Regions from separate parts of the Martinezella jaguaris genome, predicted to be linked through region 1. Evidence: predicted binding sites of a transcription regulator. Region 1 holds the regulator's gene; the other holds the start of a gene.
The links. The regulator PhoB, encoded in region 1, activates phosphate uptake and scavenging genes when phosphate is short. The targets are predictions, from matches to a motif close to TGTCATNNANCTGTCAT.
Positions count from the first base shown of each region.

Region 2: a site for PhoB is predicted at 5,872-5,888, ahead of pstS (phosphate ABC transporter substrate-binding protein PstS). Genes of this name have one in related genera too.

Region 1 is NZ_CP032694.1:740,427-748,190, forward strand. Features, by position in the region: gene CCGE525_RS03655 (substrate-binding domain-containing protein) at 1-69, shown strand, start outside; gene pstC (phosphate ABC transporter permease subunit PstC) at 128-1,609, shown strand; gene pstA (phosphate ABC transporter permease PstA) at 1,606-2,940, shown strand; gene pstB (phosphate ABC transporter ATP-binding protein PstB) at 2,955-3,770, shown strand; gene phoU (phosphate signaling complex protein PhoU) at 3,822-4,535, shown strand; gene phoB (phosphate regulon transcriptional regulator PhoB) at 4,568-5,251, shown strand; gene CCGE525_RS03685 (GcrA family cell cycle regulator) at 5,337-5,861, opposite strand; gene CCGE525_RS03690 (aspartate aminotransferase family protein) at 6,288-7,487, shown strand; gene argF (ornithine carbamoyltransferase) at 7,561-7,764, shown strand, end outside.
Region 2 is NZ_CP032694.1:1,635,064-1,642,827, reverse strand. Features, by position in the region: gene CCGE525_RS08015 (GGDEF domain-containing protein) at 1-502, shown strand, start outside; gene CCGE525_RS08010 (cytochrome P450) at 544-1,788, shown strand; gene pstB (phosphate ABC transporter ATP-binding protein PstB) at 1,936-2,694, opposite strand; gene pstA (phosphate ABC transporter permease PstA) at 2,802-3,653, opposite strand; gene pstC (phosphate ABC transporter permease subunit PstC) at 3,665-4,648, opposite strand; gene pstS (phosphate ABC transporter substrate-binding protein PstS) at 4,724-5,695, opposite strand; gene CCGE525_RS07985 (cupin domain-containing protein) at 6,032-6,376, opposite strand; gene CCGE525_RS07980 (O-acetylhomoserine aminocarboxypropyltransferase) at 6,412-7,695, opposite strand.

The sequences.
Region 1 (7,764 bases):
CTGGTGCCGGCGCCGGATGCCGAACGCGACCAGATCCGCAAGGAATTCGCGGACGGGAAGATCATGTGAGTGCATAAGGACTACCGCCGGCGGGGTTGCCCGCGCCGGCGTTTGCCGGGGAATGGGAATGAGTTTGTCGTTGCTGCTGTTGTGCCTGTCGATCATCGGCGCCTCCGCCTTCGTGCTGGGGCGGACGAGAGCGGCTGCGCTTTCCGGCGGCAGGTCCTCGGCCATGCACTCGCGGCTTGGCTACCACGGCGCCTATGCCGCCATCTGGGCTGTGTTGCCGGCGCTGGCGCTGATCTGCGTCTGGCTGGCGATCAGCCCGGAGGTGATCGACGGTTTCGTGATCAAATCCTTTCCGGAGGAGGTGAAATCCCTGCCGCAAGCCGAGCTCAACCTCAGCTACGGCATGGTGCGCAGCATCGCCCACGGCATGCGCCTGCTTGATGACCAGGAACTTGCCACCGTGGCCAGCGGCTCGGCCGATCTTCAATTGCTCCTGGCGCAGAAGGGTGTCCCGCTCGCGGTCCGGCCAACCGGCTATATGATCGAGGCCGCCAACAAATACAACAACATGCGATATGTGAGCCGCGTCGTCATGTCGGTGGCGGCCATCATTCTTTCGGTGCTCTCAGCCATTCATGGACTGCGGGCCATCGCGCTGCGCTTTCGTGCCCGCAACCGAGTGGAGCAGGTCATTCTCGGCGGCCTGATCGTCGCTTCCTCCATCGCCGTGCTGACGACGGTCGGCATTGTCGCTTCGATGCTGTCGGAGGCGGCTCGCTTCTTCAACATGGTTCCAGCCGCCGAATTCTTCTTCGGCACCGTTTGGGATCCGCGTTTTGCCGGCGCCGGTTCGCAAACGTCGGGCACGTTCGGGCTCATCCCGTTACTGGCCGGCACGCTCTATATCGGCCTCGTCGCCATGTTGGTAGCAGTCCCGGTGGGGCTGTTTGCCGCCATCTACATGGCCGAATATGCCTCGGCGCGCGTGCGTTCCGTCGCTAAACCGATGCTCGAAGTGCTGGCCGGCATTCCGACCATCGTCTACGGCTTTTTTGCCCTGGTGACGGTCGGCCCGTTCCTGCGCGATATTTCCGCCGATATCAACGGCCTGCTCACGGGCAATTATGCGAGCTTCATCGAGGCGCAGAGCGTCCTGACCGCCGGCTTCGTCATGGGCGTCATGCTCATTCCCTATGTCTCGTCGCTCTCGGACGACATTATCATGGCCGTGCCGCGTTCGCTGCGCGACGGTTCGCTTGGCCTCGGTGCCACGCGGTCGGAAACGGTCAAGCGCGTCCTTCTGCCGGCTGCATTGCCGGGCATCGTCGGTGCGCTGCTGATGACGGCGTCGCGGGCGGTCGGCGAGACGATGATCGTCGTACTAGCGGCCGGCGTTGCTGCCCGCATGCAGCTCGATCCTTTCGAGCCGATGACGACGGTCACCGTAAAGATCGTCAACCAGTTGACCGGCGACCTCGAATTTACCTCGCCGCAGACACTGGTGGCCTTCGCGCTCGGCATCACGCTCTTCGGCCTGACCCTTTGCCTGAACGTTTATGCGCTCTACATCGTCCGCCGATATAGGGAGCAATACGAATGAGCGATGTCGTAACTTCCGCCCCATCGCCGATTCCGCGTGGGATGACGCCCGGCGCGCCGCTGCGGCGTGATATCGGCATCAAGCGTCGCTACGCCGCTGAACGCCGATTCCGCGCCTATGGTCTTGCCGCCGTTACCTTCGGCCTTGTCTTCCTCATCATCCTGGTCTCCACAGTGGTACGCCACGGCTACACGGCCTTCGTGCAGACCTCGATCATCTTGCCGATAGAGTTCACCGAGAAGGTGATCGATCCCGCCGGCAAGCGCGGCGGCGATCCGAAGGTGCTGATATCAGCCAATTATCCGGTTCTCATCCGTGACGCTCTGGTGAAGGCTCTGGGCATCGATCCTTCCAACCGGGTGCTCGTCCGCGAAGCGACGGAAATGGTATCGGACGGCGCACGGATTGCATTGCGCGACAAGGTCCTGGCCGATCCCTCGATCATCGGGAAGACGGTAGAGGTCACTTTCCTCGCCAGCGCCAATATCGACTCCGCCAACAAGGGACAGATCGACCTGACGGCGGCCGAAAAGGACCGCAAGGTCTCCGACCAGCAGCTCGCATGGATGAGGCAACTCGCCGCCGGCGGTGCGTTGTACAAGGCATTCAACACCGGCCTGTTCTTGTCCGGCAATTCGAGCCGCCCGGAGGCTGCGGGCCTCGGTGTCGCGCTGATCGGTTCCCTCTATCTGATGCTCACCGTGCTGGTCTTGGCATTGCCGGTTGGCGTTGCCGCCTCGATCTACCTGGAGGAATTCGCGCCGAAGAACCGGCTGACCGATCTGATCGAGGTCAATATCAACAATCTCGCGGCGGTGCCGTCGATCGTCTACGGCCTGCTCGGCCTTTCGGTCTTCATTAATTTCATGGGCCTGCCCCGTTCTGCCTCGCTGGTCGGCGGGCTGGTGCTCAGCCTGATGACGCTGCCGATGATCATTATCGCCACGCGCTCGGCGCTGAGGGCCGTGCCGCCGTCGATCCGCAGCGCGGCCCTCGGCCTTGGTGCTTCGCGCATGCAGGTGGTGTTCCACCATGTCCTGCCGCTCGCCATGCCCGGCATTCTGACGGGCACGATCCTCGGGCTGGCGCATGCGCTTGGCGAAACCGCGCCGTTGCTCTTGATCGGCATGGTCGCCTTCGTCGCCAATTATCCGGCAGGGCCGCTCGATCCCTCGACGGCGCTGCCGGTGCAGATCTACATGTGGGCGAGCGAAGCCGAGCGCGCCTTTGTCGAAAGAACCTCCGGGGCCATTATCGTCCTGCTCTTCTTCCTCGTTGCGATGAATATCGGGGCTATCCTGCTGCGCCGTCGTTTTGAGCGGCGCTGGTGACAGGAGGCGATGGAATGAACATGATGACGGAAGCCGTGAGCGAAAAAGTACTGGCTAAGAAGATGATGACGATCCCCTATAAGATGATCGGCCAGGACGTCTCGGTCTATTATGGCGACAAGCGCGCCCTGTTCGACGTGAACCTGAACATCCGCGTCAATACGGTCACGGCGCTGATCGGTCCTTCCGGCTGCGGCAAATCCACCTTCCTGCGTTGCCTCAATCGCATGAACGATACGATCGACACCTGCCGCATCACCGGCAAGATCACGCTCGATGATCAGGATGTCTATGACAGCGCCATCGATGTTGTAGAGCTGCGCGCCCGTGTCGGCATGGTGTTCCAAAAGCCAAATCCGTTCCCGAAGTCGATCTACGAGAATGTAGCCTATGGGCCCCGTATCCACGGGCTTCACCGTTCCAAAGCCGATCTGGATCACATCGTCGAAACCAGCCTGCAGAAGGCTGGCCTTTGGGGAGAAGTGAAGGATCGGCTGTATGATGCCGGCACCAGCCTGTCCGGCGGCCAGCAGCAGCGTCTCTGCATTGCCCGCGCCGTCGCCGTCAGTCCGGAGGTCATCCTCATGGATGAGCCGTGCTCGGCACTCGATCCGATCGCCACCGCCAAAGTCGAGGAACTCATACATGAGCTGCGGGAAAACTTCACGATCGTCATCGTGACGCATTCCATGCAGCAAGCAGCCCGCGTTTCACAACGCACCGCGATGTTTCACCTCGGCCATCTGGTCGAGGAGAACGACACCGATAAGATGTTCACCAATCCCGATGATTTCCGCACGCAGGATTACATCATGGGCCGCTTTGGCTGATGATGCTCCCCGCGCGGTTCCCTTCACATCGTTCACCTTGAGGATAGCAAAATGGTCTCTACACACATTCTCTCTGCCTATGACGAAGACCTAAAATTCCTGACACGCCGCATTTCCGAAATGGGCGGCCTGGCGGAGCAGATGGTCAGCGACAGCGTCCGCGCACTGGTAAACGGCGATGCCAGCCTTGCGCAGAAGGTCATCTCCGATGACGTCATTCTGGACCACGCCGAGCGTGAGGTCGGCGACAAGGCGATCGTCACCATCGCTCGCCGCCAGCCGATGGCTGCCGACCTGCGTGAAATCATGGGTTCCATCCGCATCGCCTCCGACCTGGAGCGCGTCGGCGATCTCGGCAAGAACACCGCCAAGCGCGTCATCGCCGTGCAGGGCACCGGCGTTCCGCGTCGTCTCGCCCGCGGCATCGAACATCTCTCCGAACTGGCGCTCGTCCAGCTCAAGGAAGTACTCGATGTCTATACGACCCGTTCGCCTGACAAGGCCGTATCGATCCGCGAACGCGACGAGGAAATCGACGCCATGTACACCTCGCTCTTCCGCGAGATGCTGACCTACATGATGGAAGATCCGCGCAACATCACCACCTGCACGCATCTTCTCTTCTGCGCCAAGAACATCGAGCGCATCGGCGACCATGCCACCAACATCGCCGAGACGATCTATTACATGGCGACCGGTGCTCAGCCCGAAGGCGAGCGCCCGAAAGACGATACTGCCAATACCGTCGGTGCAGTGACGGAATAACGTAGAAGCCAAGAGAGGGAGACCAGAGGCGCATGGTTCCGAGAGTAGCTGTTGTAGAAGACGAGGAAGCGCTAAGCGTTCTGCTGCGCTATAACCTCGAGGCCGAAGGCTTCGAGGTCGACACTATCCTGAGAGGCGATGAAGCCGAGCTGCGCCTCCAGGAGCGCATCCCCGATCTTCTGATCCTCGACTGGATGCTCCCCGGCGTGTCCGGCATCGAACTCTGCCGCCGGCTGCGCATGCGGCCGGAGACGGAGCGCCTGCCGATCATCATGCTCACGGCCCGCGGCGAGGAAAGCGAGCGCGTGCGCGGCCTTTCCACCGGCGCGGACGACTATGTCGTCAAGCCGTTCTCGACGCCGGAGCTGATGGCTCGCGTCAAGGCGATGCTGCGCAGAGCCCGCCCGGAGGTTCTCTCCACGGTGTTGCGCTGTGGCGATATCGAGCTGGACCGCGAGACCCATCGCGTTCACCGCAAGAGCCGCGAAGTGCGGTTGGGGCCGACGGAATTCCGCCTGCTGGAATTCCTGATGTCCTCGCCGGGCCGCGTATTCTCGCGTTCGCAGTTGCTCGACGGTGTATGGGGACACGATATCTATGTCGACGAACGCACTGTCGATGTGCATGTCGGTCGCCTGCGCAAGGCCCTGAATTTCTCCAATATGCAGGACGTCATTCGCACCGTTCGCGGCGCGGGTTATTCCATGGAGGCCTGATCGGATCATCCGACTGGTTTTTTGCAGAGCGGCGGAAACAGAAAACGGGCCTTTCGGCCCGTTTCTTTCATTTGGCTGATGTGGTTCAGTGTGCCGCTCGGCGCCGATCATGGACCGGCTGATAAGCCAGGCGCTGATGGTAGGTGCAGTAGGGCGAAGAGTCCGGGCTGTCGTTGCCGCAGAAGTGAAAATCGTCCTTCAGCGGGTCGCCGACTGGCCACTTGCAGGTGCGTTCGGTGAGTTCCGTCAGGCCGAGACGGCGCGAGATCGGAACCACCACATTGGCGGCCGGACGATATTCGATCTCGTGGACGGTATCGATCTCGACCTCTTCCTTGAGCATTGTCGCACCCTGCTGGCGGGTAACCGTGCGGGTTGCAACGCGCGAGGCGTAATTCGGCGCGCGTGGTGCCGAGGTATTGCGTTTTGGCGCTCGAGCCGTCGTTGCCGCTCCGCCGGCCTTGGCCCGGCCCGGCAGGCTCAAGCGATGCACTTTGCCGATGACGGCATTACGACTGACACCACCGAGCTGTGCCGCGATCTGGCTGGCGCTCAAACCTTCGGACCACAGCTTCTTCAGCTTCTCGACGCGTTCGTCTGTCCAATTCATGCCCTGTCTCCGCTGTCGCGTTTCTGATGGCAGAATCCCTCACCATTGCCTCGCATTGGGTCGAGGCGTGAAACGCTTTAAAATTGTGGTGACTAGTTCCGCCGCATGCAGTCTAGTAATTGGTTTTTAACCTAGTGTGAGGCTGACTCCGTGACAAGAGTCGCGGGAATCTTGGAGAATCGATTTCGAGGTTTTCCCCAACTTGCTATAGGTGAGTGGCATTTATGCAATATAAGTTGTCAAAGACGAGCCGTCCCTCCAGAGGCGCTCTGCCGCACCTGCTAAATCGCCAGTTTTGTTGACATCGCGGTGCAAAACATCAATAGTGCCTCAGGCCGCCGCAAGGCGGCATTTTGATTTTTCTGGGCCCGTTTCACTCGAAGGAAACGATTGGCCCTAAAGGTTGTGATCGAGGAGATATGGGCCATGGCTGAAACCGCGCCGCTTTATGACACCTATGTGCGTGCTCCGCTGCGGTTCGAGCGAGGCGAAGGCGTATGGCTGATCACAGAAACCGGCGAACGCTATCTCGATTTCGCCGCCGGCGTCGCGGTGAATGCGCTCGGCCATGCGCATCCCCATCTGGTTGCAGAGCTGAAGTCGCAGGCCGACAAGGTCTGGCACCTGTCCAACCTCTATGAGGTGCCGGGCCAGGAGAAGCTGTCGAAGCGCCTGACGGAAGCCACCTTCGCCGACAAGGTGTTCTTCACCAATTCGGGCGCCGAGGCGCTGGAATGCGCCATCAAGACGGCACGGCGCTACCAGTTCGCCAAGGGTCATCCCGAGAGATACCATATCATCACCTTCGAAGGCGCTTTCCACGGCCGCACGATCGCGACGATCGCCGCCGGCGGTCAGGAGAAATATCTCGAAGGTTTCGGCCCGAAGGCGCCTGGATTCGACCAGGTACCCTTCGGCGATCTCGACGCGGTGCGTGCCGCCGTTACCAATGAGACGGCCGCCATTCTGATCGAACCTGTTCAGGGCGAGGGTGGTATCCGCCCGGCGACGAATGAGTTCTTGCGCGGGCTGCGTCAGATCTGCGACGAGCATGGTCTGCTTCTGGTCCTCGACGAAGTTCAGACCGGCGTCGGCCGCACCGGCAAGCTTTTCGCCCACGAATGGGCGGGCATTACCCCTGATATCATGGCCGTTGCCAAGGGTATCGGCGGCGGCTTTCCGCTCGGCGCCTGCCTTGCGACTGCTGAGGCCGCATCAGGCATGAAAGCCGGCACGCATGGCTCGACCTATGGCGGCAACCCGCTCGCCATGGCCGTCGGCAATGCCGTGCTGGATGTCGTGCTGGCCGATGGCTTCCTGCAGCATGTGCGCGACGTCGCATTGGTCTTCCGCCAGGGCCTCGCCTCGCTCAAGGATCGTTTTCCGGATATCATCGAGGATATCCGCGGCGAGGGGCTGTTGCTCGGCATTAAGGCTGCCATTCCGCAGGCAGAGCTGTTGCAGGCGATCCGCGCCGAGCATCTGCTGGGCGTGCCGGCCGGCGACAACGTCATCCGCCTGCTGCCGCCGCTGGTGGTGACGGCCGAGGAAGCGCGCGAAGGCATTGCTCGTATCGAACGTGCTGCAGAATCGCTGCGCGCCGCCCGCGTCAAGAAGTCGGCTTGAGTTCAACGCCTGCTGATCGGGGCGTTTTTGCCCCAACAGCGGGCGTTATCTTTTTTGGGAGTACAGGTAGGACATGGCTTCACCGAAACACTTTCTCGATCTCTCCGCCGTCGCGGCGACCGATCTGCGCAGCATCATCGACGATGCCATCGTGCGAAAGCAGGCGCTGAAGGCGGGCGCCGTCGACAAGCCTCTGGCCGGCAAGATGCTGGCGATGATCTTCGAGAAGCCGTCCACCCGCACACGCGTCTCCTTTGACGTCGGTATGCGCCAGCTC
Region 2 (7,764 bases), 890 kb from region 1:
GTTGTTCGACCTCGATCACTTCAAGGCGATCAACGATCGCTATGGCCATCAGACGGGTGACATCGTGCTTGCCGAATTCGCCCGCATCGGACGGCAGTTCGTTCCCCGCAGCGGCGCGTTCGGCCGCATGGGTGGCGAGGAATTCACCGCCTTCATCCTCGTCAACGACCAAGCGGAGGCCGAGGCGATCGCCGAGACAATCCGCGCGGATTTCTGCCGGGTGCCGCTGCTTGCAGGCCGCTCGTTGGTGCCGGCGACCGTCAGCATCGGCCTGGCGATCATGCCCCGCGACACCGCCAATTGGGACCGGCTCGTTTCAGCCGCCGATCGGGCGCTCTATGCCGCCAAACGCGCTGGCCGCAACTGCACGATCGTCTTTAGCGAGGCGGAAGCGGCAATGGCGACGGACATGCCGCCCGATCCAAATGACGGCGAGCTCGTGCCGACGCTCGACGACCAGATCCATGCGCTGCGCCGCCTCGGCACACTGTCGCGGATGTAACGGTCTTTTCCCATCCGATTTAATGGGATAATCCTTTCGTCATGACCCTACCCTCTGTCTTCTCCGTCGATCCCTTGGCGCGCCGCCTGTCCCTCAATGGCCGCGATCCCGCCTTCTACAGCAATCCGAACGCAGTCTACGCCGCCTTGCATGCCGAATGTCCCACCTTCTATTGGGAGGAGCAGAAGCGGTGGTATTTCATCGGCTATGACAATGTGAACGGGCTGCTCCGCGACCGTCGCTTCGGCCGGCAGATCCTGCATATCGCCAGCCGCGAAGAGCTGGGCCAGCCCGCGCCGTTGCCGCATCTGAAAAACTTCGATCTTGCCGAACAACATTCGCTGCTGGAACTGGAGCCGCCGGAACACACGCGGCTTAGAACCCTCGTCAACCGCGCCTTCGTTTCCCGGCATGTTGAGAAAATGAAGCCGGAGCTAGCCGAGCTGGCCAACCGGCTGATCGATAGTTTCGAGAAAGACGGCGAGGTCGAACTGCTGTCGGCCTTTGCCGATATCATTCCTGTCACCATGATCGCGCGGATGATTGGCATTCCGGAAGAGATGGGACCGCAATTGCTGAAGTGGTCGCATGCCTATGTGCGCATGTATATGTTCGGCCGCACACGTGAAGACGAACTTGCCGCCGATCAAGCGTCCAAGGAATTTGCCGACTATGTGAAAACCGTCATTCGCGAGCGCCGCGCCGATCCACGCGACGACCTCCTCACGCACATGATCACGACGGAGCACAAGGGCCAATATCTTACCGAGGACGAGCTGGTCTCGACGACGATCGTGCTGCTCAATGCCGGGCATGAGGCGACGGTACACCAGATCGGCAATTCCGTCCGCGTCATCCTGGAGAGCGGCTATGCACGGGCCGAACTTTTCAAGGACGAGATGACCACCGAGCGGACGGTGGAGGAGTCGCTGCGCATCTGCGCACCGGTGCACATCTTCGAGCGCTGGTGCCTGGAGCCAGCTGAGATTGACGGCATTTCCTTCCAACGCGGCGAGAAGGTGGCGTTGATTCTTGCCGCCGCTAATCTGGACCCCGCGAAATTCTCCGATCCCCTCACCTTCAAGCCCGATCGCAACGAAGCGCCGAACCTCTCTTTCGGCGCCGGCATCCATTTCTGCATCGGCGCGCCGCTGGCGCGGCTGGAACTGAATGTCGTGCTGCCGATTCTCTTCGAACGCCTGCCTGGCCTGAGGCTTAAGAAGACGCCCGCGGTCAAGGATGTCTATCAATTCCATGGCCTCGACAAGCTCGAACTGAACTGGTGAGTTAAGGCCTCTCGCCGAAACCAGATACCGAGGGCTCCTGGTTCGCCCGCTGGCCGGGATCACCGTTTCGTCTAAAACGCAAAAAAGGCGCGCCAGGCCGGCGCGCCATCGCAAAATCGCTTGCAGTAGGCGGCATCGCCCGCCATATCAGCCGTAGCGGCCGGTGATGTAGTCTTCCGTGCGCTTCACCTTCGGCGCCTGGAAAATCTGCTCGGTCGGGCCGTATTCGATCAGCTCGCCAAGATACATGAAGGCGGTGTTGTCAGAGATGCGGCTTGCCTGCTGCATGTTGTGCGTCACGATGACGACCGTGAACTCGCCCTTCAGCTGCGACACCAATTCCTCGACCTTGGCGGTCGAGATCGGATCGAGAGCCGAGGTCGGCTCGTCGAGAAGCAGCACGGACGGCTTGACCGCGATGGCGCGGGCGATGCAGAGACGCTGCTGCTGACCGCCGGAAAGGCCAAGTCCGCTCTGGTGCAACTTTTCCTTCACTTCGCTCCACAACGCCGTTTCCGTCAGCGCCGCTTCGACGCGGGCGTCCATTTCCGCCTTGGAAATCTTCTCATAGAGCCGGATGCCGAAAGCGACGTTTTCATAGATCGACATCGGGAACGGCGTGGGCTTCTGGAACACCATGCCGACCTTGGCGCGCAAATCGTTCAGATCAACATCCTTGGAGAGAATATTGCGGCCGTCCAGGAGGATCTCGCCCCCAACCGTCTGGCCCGGATAGAGATCATACATCCGGTTGAAGGTGCGCAGCAGCGTGGACTTGCCGCAACCCGAAGGGCCGATAAAGGCGGTGACCGCATTTTTGCGGATGTTCATATTCACACCCTTCAGAACACGATGGCAGTTCTGATAGGTGAAATCGAGGTTCTTCACCTCAAGTTTCGCGATCATGCCGAGATCCGACTGGGAGACGGCGTCCTTCCCCGGCTGTGTTTTGACACTCTGGAAATTGCTATCGCTCATGTTCATGGTTTCATTCCTATCGTTCGGCCGCTACGTCAGTGGCGGCGCCCACTCAAGACACGGGCAAGAATGTTAAGGGCAAGGATGGCAACAGTGATAATCAGCGCGCCGGCCCAAGCCAATTGTTTAAGATCCTCGCCTGCATCGGCGGCGAGCGTGTTGATGGCAACCGGCAGCGTGGCGATTGGACCGGTCAGGCCCGCATTCATGAATTTGCTGTAACCGGCCGTGAAGAGAAGCGGTGCGGTTTCGCCGCTGATGCGGGCGACGGCCAGCAGGATGCCGGTGAGGATACCCGTCCAGGCGGAACGGTAGATCACCATCATCATGGACTTCCAGCGCGGCGCGCCGAGCGCTGCAGTCGCCTCACGAAGCGCATTTGGCACCAGCAACAGCATGTCCTGTGTCGTGCGGTTGACGACCGGAAGGGCGATCAGCGCCAGCGCGAAGATGCCGGCAATGGCAGAGTTGCCGTGCATGGGCACGACCACGATGCCGTAGACGAACACACCGATGATGATCGAGGGCGCTGACAGCAGGATGTCATTGATGAACTTGGCAGCCTCGGCAATCTTGGTGCCGTTGGCATATTCCACCAGATAAGTGCCGGCGAGAATGCCGATCGGCGCAGCGATCAGGATAGCGAGGCCTGTGACCAGCACGGTGCCGTAGATTGCGTTGATCAGGCCACCGCGCGAGCCCTGGGCCGGGATCGACATGGTGAACACGTCGAGGCTGAGCGCCGATACACCACGATAAAGCAGGGTCACAAGGATCACGCTGAGAAAGAATATGCCGAGGATGGCCGCGATGAAGCACAAGGCCATCATCACCCGGTTCTTCCCATAGCGCCTCGACACGAGGTTCTGACGGATTGCATTTTCCATAGGCTTTTTCCTCAAAGCGAATCGACGCGGCCGATCATCCACCTCGCCGCTGCAAGCACGCAGAAGGAAAGAATGAATAGGAGCAGGCCGAGCGCAATCAGGCTGGACAATTGCAGACCGTCGGCATCGCCGAAGTTGTTCGCGATCTGGGCGGAAATGGTGGTGGACGGCGAGATGATCGACGCTTGCAGACGGCTCACCGAGCCTACAACGAAGGTGACGGCCATCGTTTCGCCGAGCGCGCGGCCTAGGCCGAGCATGATACCGCCGACGAGGCCGCGACGTGTATAGGGGATCAGGATGTGACGAGCCACTTCCCATGTGGTCATACCCATACCGTAAGCGGATTCACGCAGCATCGGCGGCACGGTGCTAAACACGTCACGGGCGATAGCGGTGATGAACGGCAGGATCATGATAGCCAGCACGAGGCTTGCGGTCAACAAACCCACGCCCGGCGCCGGCGGCTGGAACAGCAGGCCGATCAACGGCACCTGGCCGATCGTCATCATAAGGAAGGGCAGGATGTAGTTCTGCATCAACGGTACAAGAATGAACAGACCGACGATGCCGTAGATAATAGAGGGAACACCGGCCAGAAGCTCGATGGCCGTACTGATCGGCTGTCGCAGCCTGCCGGGGCAAAGTTCCGTGAGAAAGATGGCGATGCCGATGCCCAGGGGAATAGCAATCAGCATGGCGATGAGCGAACTCACCAGCGTGCCGACCACAGCAGGCACAGCACCATAGATATCGGCGGGAGCGCTCCACTTCGTGCCCCAGAGGAATGAAAACCCGAAGGTTTCGAAGGTTGGCAAGGCATTGACGACAAGAACCGCAAGGATTGCCAGTAGCATAAGCACGACAAGAGCAGCCGAGCCAAGCGTCATAAAATAGAAAATCCGATCCTGTGTCCGGAATTTTCTGGTGGCGGCGGTGGTATCCATTGCCTGGAAGCCAGCCGTCCGACCAGCCGTCTGAGTCGCGTCAGCCATCGATTTCCCCTTGTCCTATCACGAAAGGCGGACAGGGCCGTGCCCTGTCCGCCGCATCTTCTCGCCTAGCACAAATTACTTCGCACCAAAGTCCTGCTTCCAGGACTTCTGGACAACCTCGGCGACATTCTCCGGAACCGGAAGATAAGACAGATCGGTCGCGTCCTTCTGACCCTTCTCATAGGCCCACTTGAAGAACTTCAGCGCGTCTTCGTTCTTAGCAGCATCAGCCGGCTTCTTGTAGAGCAGAACCCAGGTCGAAGCTGCAATCGGCCAGCTCTTGTCGCCCGGCTGATTGGTGATGATCAGGTTGAAGTTCTTGGCATGGGCCCAATCGGCGTTGGAAGCAGCGGCCTTGAACGTGTCGAGGCTCGGCTCGATAACCTTGCCGGCAGCATTCTTCATCTTCGCGAAACCGATGTGGTTGGCGACGACGTAGGAATATTCAACGTAGGAGATCGAACCAGCCGTCTGATTGACGGTGGTGGAAACGCCCTCGGAACCCTTGGCGCCGAAGCCCGTCGGCCATTCAACCGCGGTGTCCGAACCAACCTTTTCCTTCCACTCCGGCGAAACCTTCGACAGGTAATCGGTGAAGTTGAAGGTCGTGCCCGAGCTGTCGGCGCGATAAACGACGGAGATCGGCGTGGAAGGCAGCTTCAGGTCCGGGTTGAGGGCCTTGATGGCCGCATCGTCCCACTTGGCGATCTTGCCGAGGAAGATGTCAGCCAGCGTCTTGCCGTCGAGAACGAGTTCGCCCGGCTTCACGCCAGCGATGTTATAGGAAACGACGATACCGCCGGAGATCATCGGGAACTGGGCAATGCCGTTCTTCTCGAGGTCCTTGTCGCTCATCGGCTTATCCGAAGCGCCGAATACGATGGTCTTGTCGAGGAGCTGCTTGATGCCAGCGCCCGAACCGACCGACTGGTAGTTGACGACATTGTTCGTTGCAGCTTTGTAGCCTTCGGCCCACTTGGACAGAACAGGCGCGATGAAGCTCGAGCCGGCGCCCGTGACGTCGGCAGCCGAGGCCGAAACGGACATAGCCGCGATGAAGCCTGCAGTCAGGCAAAGCGAACGAAATTTTTGATTCAACATGATTGAACTCACTTCCCAGAGTGATGAAAGGATGGCGAGCAGGAGATTAGCGTAGAGGGTCCCATCGGTTAGTAACTCCCACCTCAATCTCCTGGCGACAGTGATGGCTCTAATGCCGCAGTGTTTCAGTTTGATGACAATTTGGTGAAAGGCCGGTGACACAACTTGCGGCAAGCGAAACGGCCGCCCTGCAGACTCTGCCGCGAAGGCCGGATCGCATCCGAACGGCACCGGCCTTCAGGGCTTGATACTGCTGGCTTTACGACATGATTCGAAACGCTTTCAGAGACGAATCACATAATCCTTTCGAGTCATTTCAATGACTTCCCAGGTTCCCCTGAAGCCGGGCTTGAAGATCATCCGATCACCGGCGCGCAGGTGAAAAACCTCGCCATTTTCGCTGGTTACCACCGAATAGCCGGAAAGAATGTGGAAGTATTCCCACTCGTCATAGACGATCCGCCATTTTCCCGGAGTCGCCTCCCATATGCCGGCATAGAGCCCGCCGCCGGCTTCATCGATATTCCAGGTGCGGAACTTCGGTGCGCCGGCAACGATGCGATCGTCGGCCGGGGAGCCGACTTCCGGCTCGATGCCATGGGTGTCCAATCGTAAATAGGCTGTCATAAATCTCCGATCCCGAAACCCGGAACGCTCCCTTGTCAAACCTTCGCCAGCGCCTGATCGAGGTCGGCAATGATGTCCTTGACGTCCTCGATACCGATCGACAGGCGCACGACATCGGGGCCGGCACCGGCGGCAATTTTCTGCTCGTCGGTGAGCTGCTTATGCGTCGTCGAGGCGGGGTGAATGACCAGCGAGCGCGTATCGCCGATATTGGCGAGATGGGAAAAGAGCTCCAGGCCTTCCACCAGCCCTTTGCCCGCTTCATAGCCGCCCTTCAACCCGAAGGTGAAAACGGCACCCGCCCCCTTGGGCGAATAGCGCTGCTGCAGCGCGTAGTTCGGATCGGCCTCAAGCCCGGCATAGTTCACCCAGGCCACCTTATCCTGCTCTTTCAGCCATCGGGCGACGGCGATCGCATTGTCGCAGTGCCGCTGCATACGCAGCGGCAGCGTCTCTATGCCCGTGAGAAGCAAGAAGGCGTTGAAAGGAGAAATGGAAGGGCCGAGATCGCGCAAGCCAAGGACGCGGCAAGCGATGGCGAACGCAAAATTGCCGAAGGTCGCGTGCAGCACGATGCCGTTATATTCCGGCCTCGGCGTCGACAGCATCGGATAGTTGCCGGAGGCCGACCAGTCGAAGGTGCCGCCGTCGATGATCATGCCGCCCATGGAATTGCCGTGACCGCCGATGAATTTGGTCAGCGAATGGACGACGATATCGGCGCCATGTTCCAACGGCCGGATGAGATAGGGACTTGCCATGGTGTTGTCGACGATCAGCGGCAGGCCGTGCCTGCGTGCAACTGCGGCGATCGCCTCGATATCGACAAAGGTGCCGCCGGGATTGGCGAGGCTTTCGATGAAGATGCCGCGGGTGCGGCTGTCGATCTCAGCCTCGAACGAGGCCGGATCGGCGGGGTCGGCCCAGCGCACATGCCAATCGAAATTCTGGAAGGCGTGACCGAACTGATTGATCGAGCCGCCGTAGAGCCGCCTGGCGGCGACGAAATTGTCGCCCGGCTGCATGATGGTGTGAAAGACGATCATCTGCGCGGCGTGGCCGGAGGCGACGGCAAGGCCGGCCGTGCCGCCTTCGAGGGCAGCCACCCGCTCCTCAAGGACGGCCTGGGTCGGGTTCATGATACGCGTATAAATATTGCCGAACTGCTGCAGCCCGAAGAGCGCGGCGGCATGGTCCGAATCCTGAAAGACGAAGGAGGTTGTCTGATAGATCGGCGTCGCGCGGGCGCCCGTCGTGGGGTCCGGCTGCGCCCCCGCATGGATCGCCAACGTATCGAAACCCGGATTGTTTGTCGGCATGCCTTCTCCTCCCGCCAATATTATTATGACAGGAAGATCATAGCGTCCCGGGTCTGAAAGTTAACCGCG